DNA from 3 places in the Bacillus sp. 7894-2 genome. Region 2 is predicted to be linked to each of the others. Evidence: predicted binding sites of a transcription regulator. Region 2 holds the regulator's gene; each other region holds the start of a gene.
The links. Region 2 encodes LexA, which represses DNA repair genes until DNA is damaged. Its sites were predicted from a motif close to CGAACATATGTTCG; they were not measured.
Positions count from the first base shown of each region.

Region 1: parE (DNA topoisomerase IV subunit B) is a predicted target of LexA. The motif match lies at 2,186-2,199, and genes of this name have one in related genera.
Region 3: CHI10_RS11575 (SPL family radical SAM protein) is a predicted target of LexA. The motif match lies at 2,074-2,087, and genes of this name have one in related genera.

Region 1 is NZ_NPDG01000010.1:56,041-60,319, reverse strand. It holds gene parC (DNA topoisomerase IV subunit A) at 1-94, opposite strand, end outside; gene parE (DNA topoisomerase IV subunit B) at 91-2,073, opposite strand; gene CHI10_RS02460 (CoA-binding protein) at 2,390-2,803, opposite strand; gene CHI10_RS02455 (GNAT family N-acetyltransferase) at 2,876-3,736, opposite strand; gene CHI10_RS02450 (5'-deoxyadenosine deaminase) at 3,807-4,279, opposite strand, start outside.
Region 2 is NZ_NPDG01000004.1:130,320-134,598, reverse strand. It holds gene tkt (transketolase) at 1-682, opposite strand, end outside; gene CHI10_RS01085 (DUF896 domain-containing protein) at 907-1,140, opposite strand; gene CHI10_RS01080 (YneB family resolvase-like protein) at 1,284-1,931, opposite strand; gene yneA (cell division suppressor protein YneA) at 1,941-2,273, opposite strand; gene lexA (transcriptional repressor LexA) at 2,431-3,054, shown strand; gene CHI10_RS01065 (DUF4257 domain-containing protein) at 3,335-3,619, shown strand; gene glnA (type I glutamate--ammonia ligase) at 3,732-4,279, opposite strand, start outside.
Region 3 is NZ_NPDG01000073.1:482-4,760, forward strand. It holds gene CHI10_RS11560 (YhfM domain-containing protein) at 1-13, shown strand, start outside; gene CHI10_RS11565 (DUF1540 domain-containing protein) at 116-271, shown strand; gene CHI10_RS11570 (protein adenylyltransferase SelO) at 416-1,882, shown strand; gene CHI10_RS11575 (SPL family radical SAM protein) at 2,093-2,935, shown strand; gene CHI10_RS11580 (AAA family ATPase) at 2,964-3,716, shown strand; gene CHI10_RS11585 (VOC family protein) at 3,757-4,173, opposite strand; gene CHI10_RS11590 (DUF5634 family protein) at 4,254-4,279, opposite strand, start outside.

The DNA.
Region 1 (4,279 bases), on a different contig from region 2:
CACGATCCTGAATAATATATTTACTATAACGCCCAAAGCGGTCGCCTAATACATCTTCAAGAGGAAGGTCACGGAATTTTTCAGCAGAACTCATGAGTCAACACCCTCCTCCTCTAGTACTGAAATATTTTCATTTTCAAGTATGCTTCCATCTTCTTCAAGGCCGAATGCCACATTCGATTCGATCCATTTGCGGCGGGGTTCAACCTTATCACCCATCAAGGTGGTTACACGGCGTTCAGCTCTGGCTGCATCATCAATTTTAACGCGGATCAATGTGCGCGACTCCGGATCCATAGTTGTCTCCCACAGCTGGTCGGCGTTCATTTCCCCGAGCCCTTTGTAGCGCTGGAGCATATAGCCTTTACCCACTTTTTTAATGGTATCCTGAAGGTCATCATCACTCCAAGCATACTCGATCACTTCTTTTTTGCCTGACCCTCTGCTGACTTTATATAAAGGAGGCAGCGCAATGAATACCTTCCCCGCTTCAAGCAGCGGTTTCATATACCTGTAAAAGAACGTGAGCAAAAGCACCTGGATATGCGCTCCATCAGTGTCGGCATCTGTCATGATGATTACCTTATCATAGTTGACATCATCCAGATTAAAATCCGCGCCAACACCCGCCCCAACAGCATGGATAATGGTATTGATTTCTTCATTTTTAAAGATATCCGCAAGCTTTGCTTTTTCTGTATTGATTACTTTACCTCTAAGCGGAAGCACAGCCTGAAAACGCCTGTCACGGCCCTGTTTGGCAGACCCTCCGGCAGAATCACCCTCAACCAGATACAATTCATTTCTTTGAGGGTTCCGGGATTGGGCCGGAGTCAGTTTTCCGGAAAGCATTGCTTCTGATTTTTTCCGCTTTTTCCCGCTTCTTGCTTCCTCACGTGCTTTGCGGGCCGCTTCTCTTGCCTGGAAAGCTTTTACCGCCTTTTTAATTAAAAGAGAGCTTGTCTCAGGGTTTTCTTCAAGGAAATAAGATAAATGCTCGGAAACAACTGAATCAACAGCAGAACGTGCTTCACTGGTCCCCAGCTTGCCTTTCGTCTGTCCCTCAAACTGCAAAAGCTCCTCTGGAACACGAACAGAGATGATCGCAGTGAATCCTTCACGCAGATCCGCTCCATCCAGGTTTTTATCCTTTTCCTTCAGAAGATTCACTTTGCGGGCATATTCATTAAAAGCTCTCGTCATCGCAGTTTTGCTCCCTGCCTCATGCGTTCCGCCGTCCTTTGTGCGGACGTTGTTGACGAATGAAAGAACATTTTCCGAGTAGCCATCATTGAATTGAAAAGCAAAATCCACTTCAATTGCATTGCTTTCGCCTTCAAAGCTTACGACAGGGTGCAGAACATCCTTTTCTTCATTTAAATATTCTACAAATGCTTCTATGCCGTTTTCGTAGTGAAAAACGTCATGAAAATCATTACGCTCATCTATGATTTCTATTTTCATTCCTTTTAGAAGGAAAGCAGATTCACGAAGACGCTCACAAAGCGTTTCGTAATTATATGTGGTTGTCGAGAAAATCGACGGATCCGGCTTAAAGTGAATGGTAGTCCCTGATTGATTTGTCTTGCCGATCTTTTCCAATGTGGTCACCGGCTTGCCGCCCAGCTCGAAACGCTGTTCATATACAAAGCCGTCACGTTTAATTTTAACCACAAGCCATTCGGAAAGGGCGTTGACAACAGATGCACCAACACCATGAAGCCCGCCGCTCGTCTTATAGCCTCCCTGGCCAAACTTTCCCCCGGCATGAAGGACAGTTAATATGACTTCCGGAGTCGGCTTGCCCATTCTATGCATTCCTGTAGGCATACCGCGTCCTTTATCTTGTACACTAATAGAATTATCTTTATGTATTCTGACAATGATATGATTCCCGTAACCTGCCAGTGCTTCATCGACAGCATTATCGACAATCTCATATACAAGATGGTGCAAACCTCTTGCATCCGTGCTTCCAATGTACATCCCAGGGCGTTTCCTAACTGCTTCAAGCCCTTCGAGTACCTGTATGGCATCATCATTGTAGTCAAAAGCTTCCTGATTTCTTGCCACGAACATACCCCTTTCATTTCCTGCAAAAACACTTGCCGCCGAAATCACGGCAATGGAACACCCCTATAAGAATTCGGCTATACAGCCAATTTTCTTTGTAAAAATCATTGTTCGAACAGGTGTTCCATATTTATATTTTACCATATAAATTAGGATGGTCTATGCTTTATTTTATCTATTTATTTGGTTTTGGCAAATAAGTTCTTGAGATTTAAAAGATTTATCCTGATTATTTCCGTTACACAAACCCTTTATTTACAGGCTTTCTGAAAAAAATTAAAAAACATGAGATCTTATAGAGACCTCATGTTTTAGTTTACTTTGTCAGAGCATGTTCAACTTTAATGCAGCGGTCCATTATGACAGTGTACCCTTTTTCTTTCAGAAAATCATATGCTTCCTGGTTTGCCACTCCGAGCTGAGCCCAGAAGATGTCAGCATCTATTTCAGCAAATTCCCTCGCGATTTCCGGAAGAAACTCAGATCGCCTGAATACATTAACAATATCTACATGACCCTCGATGTCTTTAAGACTCGGCACTGCCTTTACACCAAGTACTTCATCAACAGACGGATTAACCGGTATGATTTCAAATCCAGCTTTTTGCATCGCTTCTGATACCATATAGGATGTACGATCAGGATTTCCGCTTAATCCTACAACAGCTATCCGTTTTGCCTTTTTTAAAAGGATACCGATTTCGTCCCTGCTTGGGTTTTCAATAGCCATTATGTTCCCTCCAATTTTATCTGGTTAAATATATTTTACCTAAAAACACAAAAGCACACTAACTTATTGCTCTTATTCCCGAATATCAAGCTTATAAAAATTCAATGATCTCTCAACTTTAAACCCTGCTTTTTTATAAATAGACAGCGCTTTCTCATTTGTTGTCCCTACACAAAGCTTAATGCTTTTGGCTCCGCTATTTACAAAAAGATCATGGACCGCCATTTCCAGTAAACTCTTTCCAATCCCCTTCTTGCGCTTACAGGGATCCACACCAATGAATTCAATGCTTCCTTCTTTTTCTTCACGATTGTATTCTGCATATAAATAGCCATTTAATCCATCCGCATCATCAGATGTATAGACTTTGTGATCAGCATTGATTTTTTCGATAATCTCTTTTCCTGAATAATATGTATGAGGAAACACAGTATCATGCAAATGAATAAATTCTCCATGGCGGTGAAAGGGCAATAAACTGACCTTTCTTAAACCATTGCATGAATGTTCTTTCAGTTCCATGTAGGTTTGAGCCGATTGCAGCCTGAATCCGTTTTTGGAGGCAAATCCGGCTGCAGTATGGTTGTATGTGTCAGCAAATAAATAGTATGTATGCAGATTTCCTTCAAAATAATGGAGTGCTTTTTCCCATAATAATCTCATAAATTCATTTTTCTGTACAAAAGGTCCCCATAACTCCGCTGTCCCTTTATTAAGATCGGAATCTATACCCAGATAACCAGCAAGTGCATTACCCTCCCGGACAATAAACGCAGCTGATTCGGGATCATGATTCATTTCTTCCAGACTTTGAAATATATCGTTTTGGCTTGTCCCCAAATACCCTATATGACACTCTGGCAAGGCGTTCATTTCGGCAATAAACTCAGCTGCCTGCATTAGATTTGAATGTTCTAAAATTTCAGCTTTCAAAACATCACATCCTTTAACTATATTTTACCATAAAAAAACGGCTGATTTCGCTGTCAGCCGAATTAGAAGATTAATAAACTGCTGTCTCTAATCTTTTGAGGAGCCTCTTTATGCTGGTGTTCGCTTCTTTTAAAACTATTTCTTTATCAACTGTATTCAGCTTCCGTTTTTCCATCACCATTTTCCCGTTAACAATGGTGGATTCTACGTCTGCACGAGTGGCTGAATAGACAATCCTCGAGATGGTATCGATATCAAAAGACGGATAGACATGAAAATCATTCAGATTAAGGATAGCAAGATCTGCTTTCTTTCCGGGCTCCAGACTTCCGATTTCCTGTTCCATTCCAACTGCTTTAGCACCGCCGATCGTCGCCATTCTGAAGACGGTTCTCGCGTTCATTGCTGTTGGGCCGTGCACAGGCTTCTGAATGATGGCAGCCAATCTCATTTCATTGAACATATCCAGATTGTTATTGCACGGAGCCCCATCAGCACCAAGGCTGACAAATGCCTGCTGATCCAATAAGGAAGGAATCTCTG
Region 2 (4,279 bases):
TTGCGATTTCGTGAAGATCATTGCCGTCTTCTACACGGATGTACTGCCAGCCGTATGACTTGAAGCGCTGTGCAACACTTTCAGAGAAAGATCTATCAAGGTCTCCATCGAGTGAGATATCATTTGAATCATAAAGAACAACCAATCTGCCCAGCTTCAAGTGGCCGGCAAGGGAAGCAGCTTCAGCCGAAACGCCTTCCATAAGGTCTCCGTCACCGCAGATGCTGTATGTATAATGATCAACAACATTGAAGTTGTCTTTATTGTATGTTGCAGCCAGGTGGCGTTCAGCCATAGCCATACCGACAGCCATAGCAATTCCTTGTCCTAATGGGCCTGTTGTTGCGTCAACACCAGGTGTATGGCCGAATTCAGGGTGACCGGGCGTCTTGCTTCCCCACTGTCTGAACTCTTTAATGTCATTCATGGAAACATCATAGCCGGAAAGATGAAGAAGGCTGTATAAAAGCATAGAGCCATGTCCGGCAGAAAGAACAAAACGGTCACGGTTGAACCATTCTGGATTTTTCGGATTGTGGTTCATGAAGCGTGTCCAAAGTGTATAAGCCATTGGAGCAGCTCCCATTGGCATGCCCGGATGGCCGGAGTTCGCCTTTTCAATGGCGTCAATTGATAAAGTACGAATGGAACTGATGGATAGTTCATCTGTGTGATTAAACATTCATTACATCCTTTCGAGTAGTAATTCTTCACTCTTTTAATATTATCGGGTGTCCCTTTTTTTCACAACCAATAGGGTCAGGTAAAGGACAAAAAAAGCCGGTTTGTTACTATATTGACACAAAAAGACCCGGCATATGTAAAAAAAGCGGAGATAGATCAGTAATGCCATCTCCTCTATTAAAAGAAGGAATACAGCACAGTGTATCCCTTGCAATTATATTATTAGTGAAGGCGGTTTTTATTTTGGAAATCTTTCAGCTTTTTTGGAGTTACATCGTTCCCTTTCGGGTCAACGATTGTAACGCCTTTCAGCGTGTTTAACATACCAGAGCGGAAAGTCTCCAAATACTCTTTGCGCAAAGATGTCTGTTCTTTCGCTTCTGCTTCTGTTAGTCCGGATTCCTTGGCCTTCTTTGCCAGTTCATTAATTCGGGCAAGTTTTTGTTTAGGCAGCATTTATTAAAACTCCTTTATATCAAAAGTTTACCTTTGAATAATCTGATGGAAGTTTTTATTATACAGCAGCTTCAGATATGGAACAATACTGAAACTCAAATGCCATCATACTAAAAATGAGCACTTTTGACAAGGAAAGTGCTCTACTCAGCAAGTGAATCAATATGTTCTTTATACCTTCTATGGACAGTTGCTTTGGAAATATTATAGCCAAAACCTCTAAGCGTAGCTGCAATTTCAGCAAACGTTAACTCGTTTTTCCTCAACCGGACAATTTCCTCTATCGGCACCTCTATTCTTTCCCTGCCGCCATTTACTCCCTGATTACTTAGGTTTTTCTCGGGCCTGTATCCTTTATCAACAGCCCGTTGCATGCCGCGTTTGATTTTGATGTTATGCAGCTTTCTCTGATACTCCTCTACCATCCCTACGATACTGAGGACCATCGAATCTGATTCCGAAAGCTCCAGCTTTCCGTTATTCGAGATGCTATATAACTGGACTTCTTCTTTAAATATGCAATGGAGAATCGCAATCTTGGCATTTCCCCTCCCCAGCCTTGTTTCATCCTGGATTAGAACAACTTTAATATCCTTTTTTTTAATTAAGTCTAAAAGGACCAATATACCGTCTCTTTCGAGATCGTATCCGCTGGCCTGTTCACGGATGACCTTGACTACATCAAAGTCATGCGTTTTTGCCAGGTTCAAAAGCTCTTCTTCCTGTCTTGAAAGGGATGTTTCCTGAGTATCCTTTGTTGTACTAACTCTGCAGTAAATTATTGCTTTCATAACTTCTCCTTATTCGTTAAGGTCTGAACTGGCAAGCTCTTTATATGGCTGGTCATCCAGGGCTTTTACTGGAATAACAATTTCATCACCCGGAAAAATCCTACCTGCCGCTATCCCATTATTTCGTTCTACCCAATTTATAAATTGATCTTTTGTAAGAGAATGCTCAGAAGAAAAATTTTCAGCAATCTCCCATAAAGAATCACCTTCTGCAACAGTGACTTTCACAAACTTTTCCGTATCAGGCGTTTCTATTTGCATGAGCATTATAAATGATGCTGCCACACTTAAAGCGAAGAGAATAATAGCATAAGAATATGATTTCCACAATTTGTTCAGCATGATATACCACCTCTAAAAGAATGTATGTTCGTATTTGATGTTTTCATTATAGACCGAACACTTGTTTTGTGTCAACAAATATTCGAACTTATGTTTGTATCAAATGGTAATTGATGCTATAATTGAGACAATAAAAACACATACGAGGTGCGTAAAGATGGTGAAATTATCAAAAAGGCAGCAAGATATATTGGAGTTTATAAAAGAAGAAGTTAAATTAAGAGGATATCCTCCTTCTGTAAGGGAAATTGGGGAAGCAGTCGGTCTGGCTTCAAGCTCGACCGTTCACGGCCATCTCGCAAGGCTTGAAAGCAAAGGACTGATTCGCAGGGACCCTACAAAACCGCGTGCTATTGAAATTTTAGATTTGGACGAGGCTTCTAACATTCCCAAGGTCAGTGCAGTTAATGTTCCAATCGTAGGTAAAGTAACTGCAGGACAGCCGATAACGGCAATTGAAAATGTTGAGGAATACTTCCCGCTTCCGGAAAGAATGGCTCCTGCTGACGAGCATGTTTTCATGCTTGAAATCATGGGCGAAAGTATGATTGAAGCCGGAATCCTTGATGGAGATTATGTAATTGTCAAACAGCAGAGCACTGCCAATAATGGGGATATCGTGGTGGCTATGACAGAGGAAGATGAAGCAACGGTCAAAAGATTCTTTAAAGAAAAAGATTTTATCCGTCTGCAGCCCGAAAACTCGACAATGGAACCAATTATCCTCCGCAATGTTTCTATTCTTGGCAAGGTTATAGGCGTATACCGTCATATGCATTAATAGATTCAAAAGCAGGCATCGCTGCCTGCTTTTTGTTTTTTCCAATATTAAGAAGGTAATCAGTTCCTATTACCTGGTACTATCAGTTAAATCCTACGAAAGTAACTGATACTTTTCTTTTAGCATAAGGTTACAGTCATGTATGACTATTTTGTTGTTCAGAAAATTCGGTATTTTTATGCATGTTATTTTATATTCATTTTCAATATAATGGTAATACACCGAGAATCAACCTAAGGTCGCTTGTCCAAAATCTCGACTTTAGGAGTGTGAAGTAAAAATGTTTTTGAACATTACCTTCGCTTTGTTGATTGGTGGGCTGGTTGGTGTCGTTGGACATATTCGGAAAGAAGGCAAAATGGTTAAACCCAGAAGGACAAAAAAGTTCATCTATCTGGGGGTCTTTGAAGAGGTAATCATGGGGGCTTTAGCGGCTGTTTTTTTGGTCGTATCTTCAGATCCTGACTCTGCCTTAAAGGTAGTTCTACTGGCGGTGATTGCAGGATTTGGAGGAGATGCACTACTGACATGTCTCGATTTCTTAAAAATAAGACACAAAGAATAGAGAGATGCAGAGAGATAGAAATTAGTTAAAACCTCGTTCAATTGAAACGGGGTTTTTGCATTTTTCATAAAAAAAACCCCTGACTTTATCAGCCAGGGGTTGTCATATTTTCTTAGTACATGCTCAGGTACTGCTCGCGCTCCCATGGATGCACTTGCGTACGGAACATATCCCACTCGATTTCTTTCGCTTCAATGAAATGTTCGAAAATGTGATCGCCGAGAGCAGAAACAATTACCTCATCTCTCTTTAGCTCTTCAAGCGCTGCTGCCAATGTAGGAGGCAGATCCTTGATTCCTTCTTCCTCACGCTCTTCTTTTGTCATTACATAGATATTGCGGTCCACTGGTGCAGGAGGAGTCATTTTATTTTTGATTCCGTCCAGGCCAGCTTTTAATAATACAGCCATCGCAAGGTATGGGTTCGCAGCAGGGTCAACGCTCCGCACCTCAACACGTGTACTTACTCCGCGGGAAGCAGGGATACGGATAAGAGGTGAACGGTTTTGAGCAGACCAGGCAACATAGCAAGGTGCTTCATAGCCTGGTACCAGACGCTTGTATGAGTTAACGATAGGGTTTGTCACTGCTGTAAATGCAGTTGCATGATTCACGATACCAGCAATAAAGTGGCGGGCGTCATCACTTAGCTGAAGATCGC
Region 3 (4,279 bases), on a different contig from region 2:
CCTCTCAGACTAACTCCCTCCAAGGCCATTTCGCTCAATTTGGAACATTAACCCATATGGTTAACGATCCGAAAAAGGGGTATATAATCACTAAACCAAAAGGAGGTGGCCAAAAATGGAAGTAGAAGTTTTGTGTAACGTGGAAAACTGTAAGTACTGGGCTGAAGGTGATAAATGTGTAGCTGACTCTATTTATGTGATTGGCCAGAATGGCCGGGAAGCGGATGAAATAGAGGAAACAGCCTGTAAAACGTTTGAGCAGGATGCATAAGCATGAGAAAGCCTGACCGCCGGAGGATGAAAATCCCGGCTGTCAGGTTTTTTTACATACAAAAAGATGCCCGCTATGTTTTACAAGAAAGGGTATAATAAAGGAAAATGACTATAAAACCAAGAAGGCAAGGAAGGAGTTATGATGACAATTAGCAATGAAATCGGATGGAATTTTGATAATAGCTATACGCGGCTCCCGCAGACATTCTTCTCAAAAATGAAGCCCAACCCTGTACAATCCCCTGAGCTGGTGATCCTTAACGGGGAACTGGCGAAATCTCTGGGATTAAATGTTGATGCATTGACAAGTGAAACAGGCATTGAGGTCCTTTCAGGCTCTCAAGTTCCAGAAGAAGCTGAACCTCTTGCTCAAGCTTATGCAGGACATCAGTTTGGACATTTTAATATGCTTGGGGATGGCCGGGCAATGCTGATCGGCGAGCAGATTACCCCTGAGGATAAACGAGTTGACATTCAGCTGAAAGGCTCCGGCAGAACTCCATTTTCGCGCGGCGGCGATGGGCGGGCGGCTCTGGGCCCGATGCTCCGGGAGTACATTATCAGTGAAGCCATGCATGCCCTTGGAATTCCCACGACCCGCAGTCTGGCGGTTGTAACAACAGGGGAAGCCATAATACGGGAAACCATGCTTCCGGGTGCGGTTCTGACAAGAGTGGCGGATAGCCATATACGGGTGGGTACTTTTCAATATGCTGCAAATTGGAGACCGGTTGAGGAGCTTAGAACCTTGGCAGATTACACGATTCAGCGCCATTATCCGGAAATAAAACAAGATGACAATCCTTACCTTGCTCTCCTGCAGAAGGTGATCCAGAAGCAGGCTGAACTTATTGCGAAATGGCAGCATATTGGCTTCATCCATGGAGTCATGAACACCGACAACATGGCAATCAGCGGGGAAACGATTGATTATGGTCCGTGCGCCTTTATGGATAAGTATGATCTGGCAACTGTCTTCAGTTCCATTGACAGGGAAGGCCGTTATGCTTATGGAAATCAGCCGTATATTGGCGGCTGGAATCTGGCGAGGTTTGCGGAAACCCTTTTGCCTCTGCTGCATGAAGAGGAAGAGGAAGCTGTTAGTATAGCTCAGGGCGCCATTTCAGAATACAATAAAATGTATCAGGACCATTGGCTTGCCGGCATGAGGGCAAAGCTTGGGATTTTTAATGAAGAAGCAGAAGATGAAGCCCTTTTTACCGGACTACTAAAGATTATGCAGAAGTCTGAAGCCGATTATACGAACACATTCCGTGCCTTAACACTGGGAGACCTTGAGAACACTGTGTTAGGCAATGATCAGGAATTTGCCGGCTGGCATGGTCAGTGGCAGGAAAGGCTGACCAGGCAGAAGGAAACGAAAGAAGAAGTAAATCAGTTAATGAGGGCCAGCAACCCGGCCATCATCCCGCGAAACCACCGGGTGGAAGAAGCTCTGGAAGCAGCTGTTAACAATGGAGATTACAGCGTGATGAAAAAGCTTCTTGCAGCGCTGGAGAATCCTTATGCTTATAGGGAAGATCAGGAAGAATACTGCAAACTGCCGGATTCATCCGGCATGCCCTACCGCACGTATTGCGGAACATAATATGAAGAAATAAAAAGGTAAAGCCTGGCCCAATTAATGGGTCAGGCTTAGTGTTATTTAAGCAGGAAGCGTAATTTTAAAAAAGGATATCTTCATATAATTTAAAAAGGCGGCAATTCTCATCCTGTAATGATACAGGAGATTGACTGCTTATTGTTGACATCAGGAGATCACAGTGTTACTTTTAAAACAGAACATACATTCGATTTGGTGATTGACTTGAATATACAGCTTAAAGAAATCGTATCAAAAAGTATTTTAACACCTGCCAAAGGTGCGATAGACAATTTTACTCATTCAATGAACCCATATGCGGGCTGTGCTTTTGGCTGTAAATATTGCTACGTAAGGGAACTCCCTGTTTCCATTTTCCGTGAAGAGGAATGGGGTGCTTGGATTGATATAAAATCAAATGCGGCCGAGCTTTTGGAGAAAGAATTGGCTAAAGCTAAAAAAAGGGGAAAAGTTGCTTTATTTATGTCCTCTTCCACTGATCCTTACCAGCCGATTGAATATACCTCAAAACTGACCAGAAGTTTATTGGAAGTTATGCTTGAAAATCAGCCTGATTTTTTACATGTACAAACCCGTTCCCCACTGGTGAAGCGGGATATCGATTTATTCCAGCAATTCAGAGATAGAGTCAGAATTTCTATGACAATCGAGACAGACAAAGAAGAGGTCAGAAAGGCATTTGCACCAGCGGCACCTCCCATCCCGGCAAGAATGGCTGCGCTAAAAGACATCAAAGATGCAGGAATCATAACTCAGGCAACACTGGCCCCGTTACTTCCATGCTCGCGGGAATTCCCGGCAAAACTAAAATCTATTGCAAACCGTGTGACGATTGACGATTTTTGGATGGGGGATGGAAGCGGAGGAAGAAGGACCGAAAGACTGGGAATCCGCAAGATTTTTGATGAGCTTGGTTTGGAGAAATGGTATAATCCGTCTGCATATAAAGTGGTTCTTAAAATGCTGGAGCAGGAATTTCAAGATGCACCCATTCAATTAGGTGTATCCAAGGCGGGCTTCAGCCCTGATGGCAAATAGCTGATTATAAAATAGATGAGGTATTTATATGGATCTATTAAGTTCACCATACGTAAGAGGCATTAGGCTTAAAAGAGAAGATATACCATCCTTCCATCAGTATCCCTTCAGCCTTCCGAGCCTGAAAACACTGGATGAGATGGCTTTTCACCCGAAAGTCACCTTTCTGATCGGCGAGAATGGGATGGGGAAGTCGACCCTGCTGGAGGCAGTTGCGGTTGCGTTAGGGTTCAATGCGGAAGGCGGATCATTCAATTTTAATTTTTCTACCTTTGATTCACATTCCATGCTGGGCGAATATTTAAAGGTAATAAAAGGCGTAGATAGGCCGTCTGATGGTTTTTTCTTAAGGGCAGAGAGCTTCTATAATGTTGCTTCCAATATTGAAGAAATGGACAGGGAAGGCGGCGGACCAAAAGTGATTGACTCCTTTGGCGGCCGTTCTTTACATGAGCAGTCGCATGGGGAAGCATTTTTCTCCACCTTTCTTCATCGCTTTCGAGGCAGCGGAATTTACATTCTGGATGAGCCGGAGGCGGCACTTTCACCATTGAGGCAAATGTCCATGCTGACAAGGATTCATGATTTGGTAGGCGACCATTCACAATTTATTATCGCTACCCATTCTCCGATCATTATGGCCTATCCTGATGCTGCCATATATGAATTCACTGATGACGGCATCGCGGAAAAGAAGCTGGAAGAAACGAATCATTACCGCATTATGAAGCAATTTTTCGATGATAAGAATCGAATGCTCCATCATTTACTGAATGAATAAAAAAATGGAGGCTGCATGCCTCCATTATTAACTATGTATGTTATTCGCTTTCGTGGCTGAACATCCAGTTAACCCCGAATTTATCTGTTAACTGGCCAAAGCTCTTGCTCCAGAATGTTTCCTGCAGCTCCATGGTTACATTACCGCCATCTGCCAGATTGTTAAAATACTTTCTCATGTTATCCACATCATTAATGACAACTGCGAGATTAATGTTATTTCCTACTGTAAATGGCATACCTGGAAACGTATCTGAAAACATGACAGTACTGCCGCAAATAGTAAGGCTTGAATGCATGACCAGATTTTTGGCTTCCTCCGGCAGAGGATATTCAGGATTCTGCGGAGCATCACCAAAAGTTGTAATCTCAGGCATTTCCAGTTCAAATGCCTTTACATAAAACTCAATAGCTTCCCGTGTATTACCATTAAAATTTAAATACGCATTAACAGCCAACCCGTCCACTCCTTCCTTTAAATACAATTCCATTATAGACGAAATATTCTACTATTAATACAGTTCAATCGTAACAATCTTTATAATTCCTGAAGTGCTTGTTCTA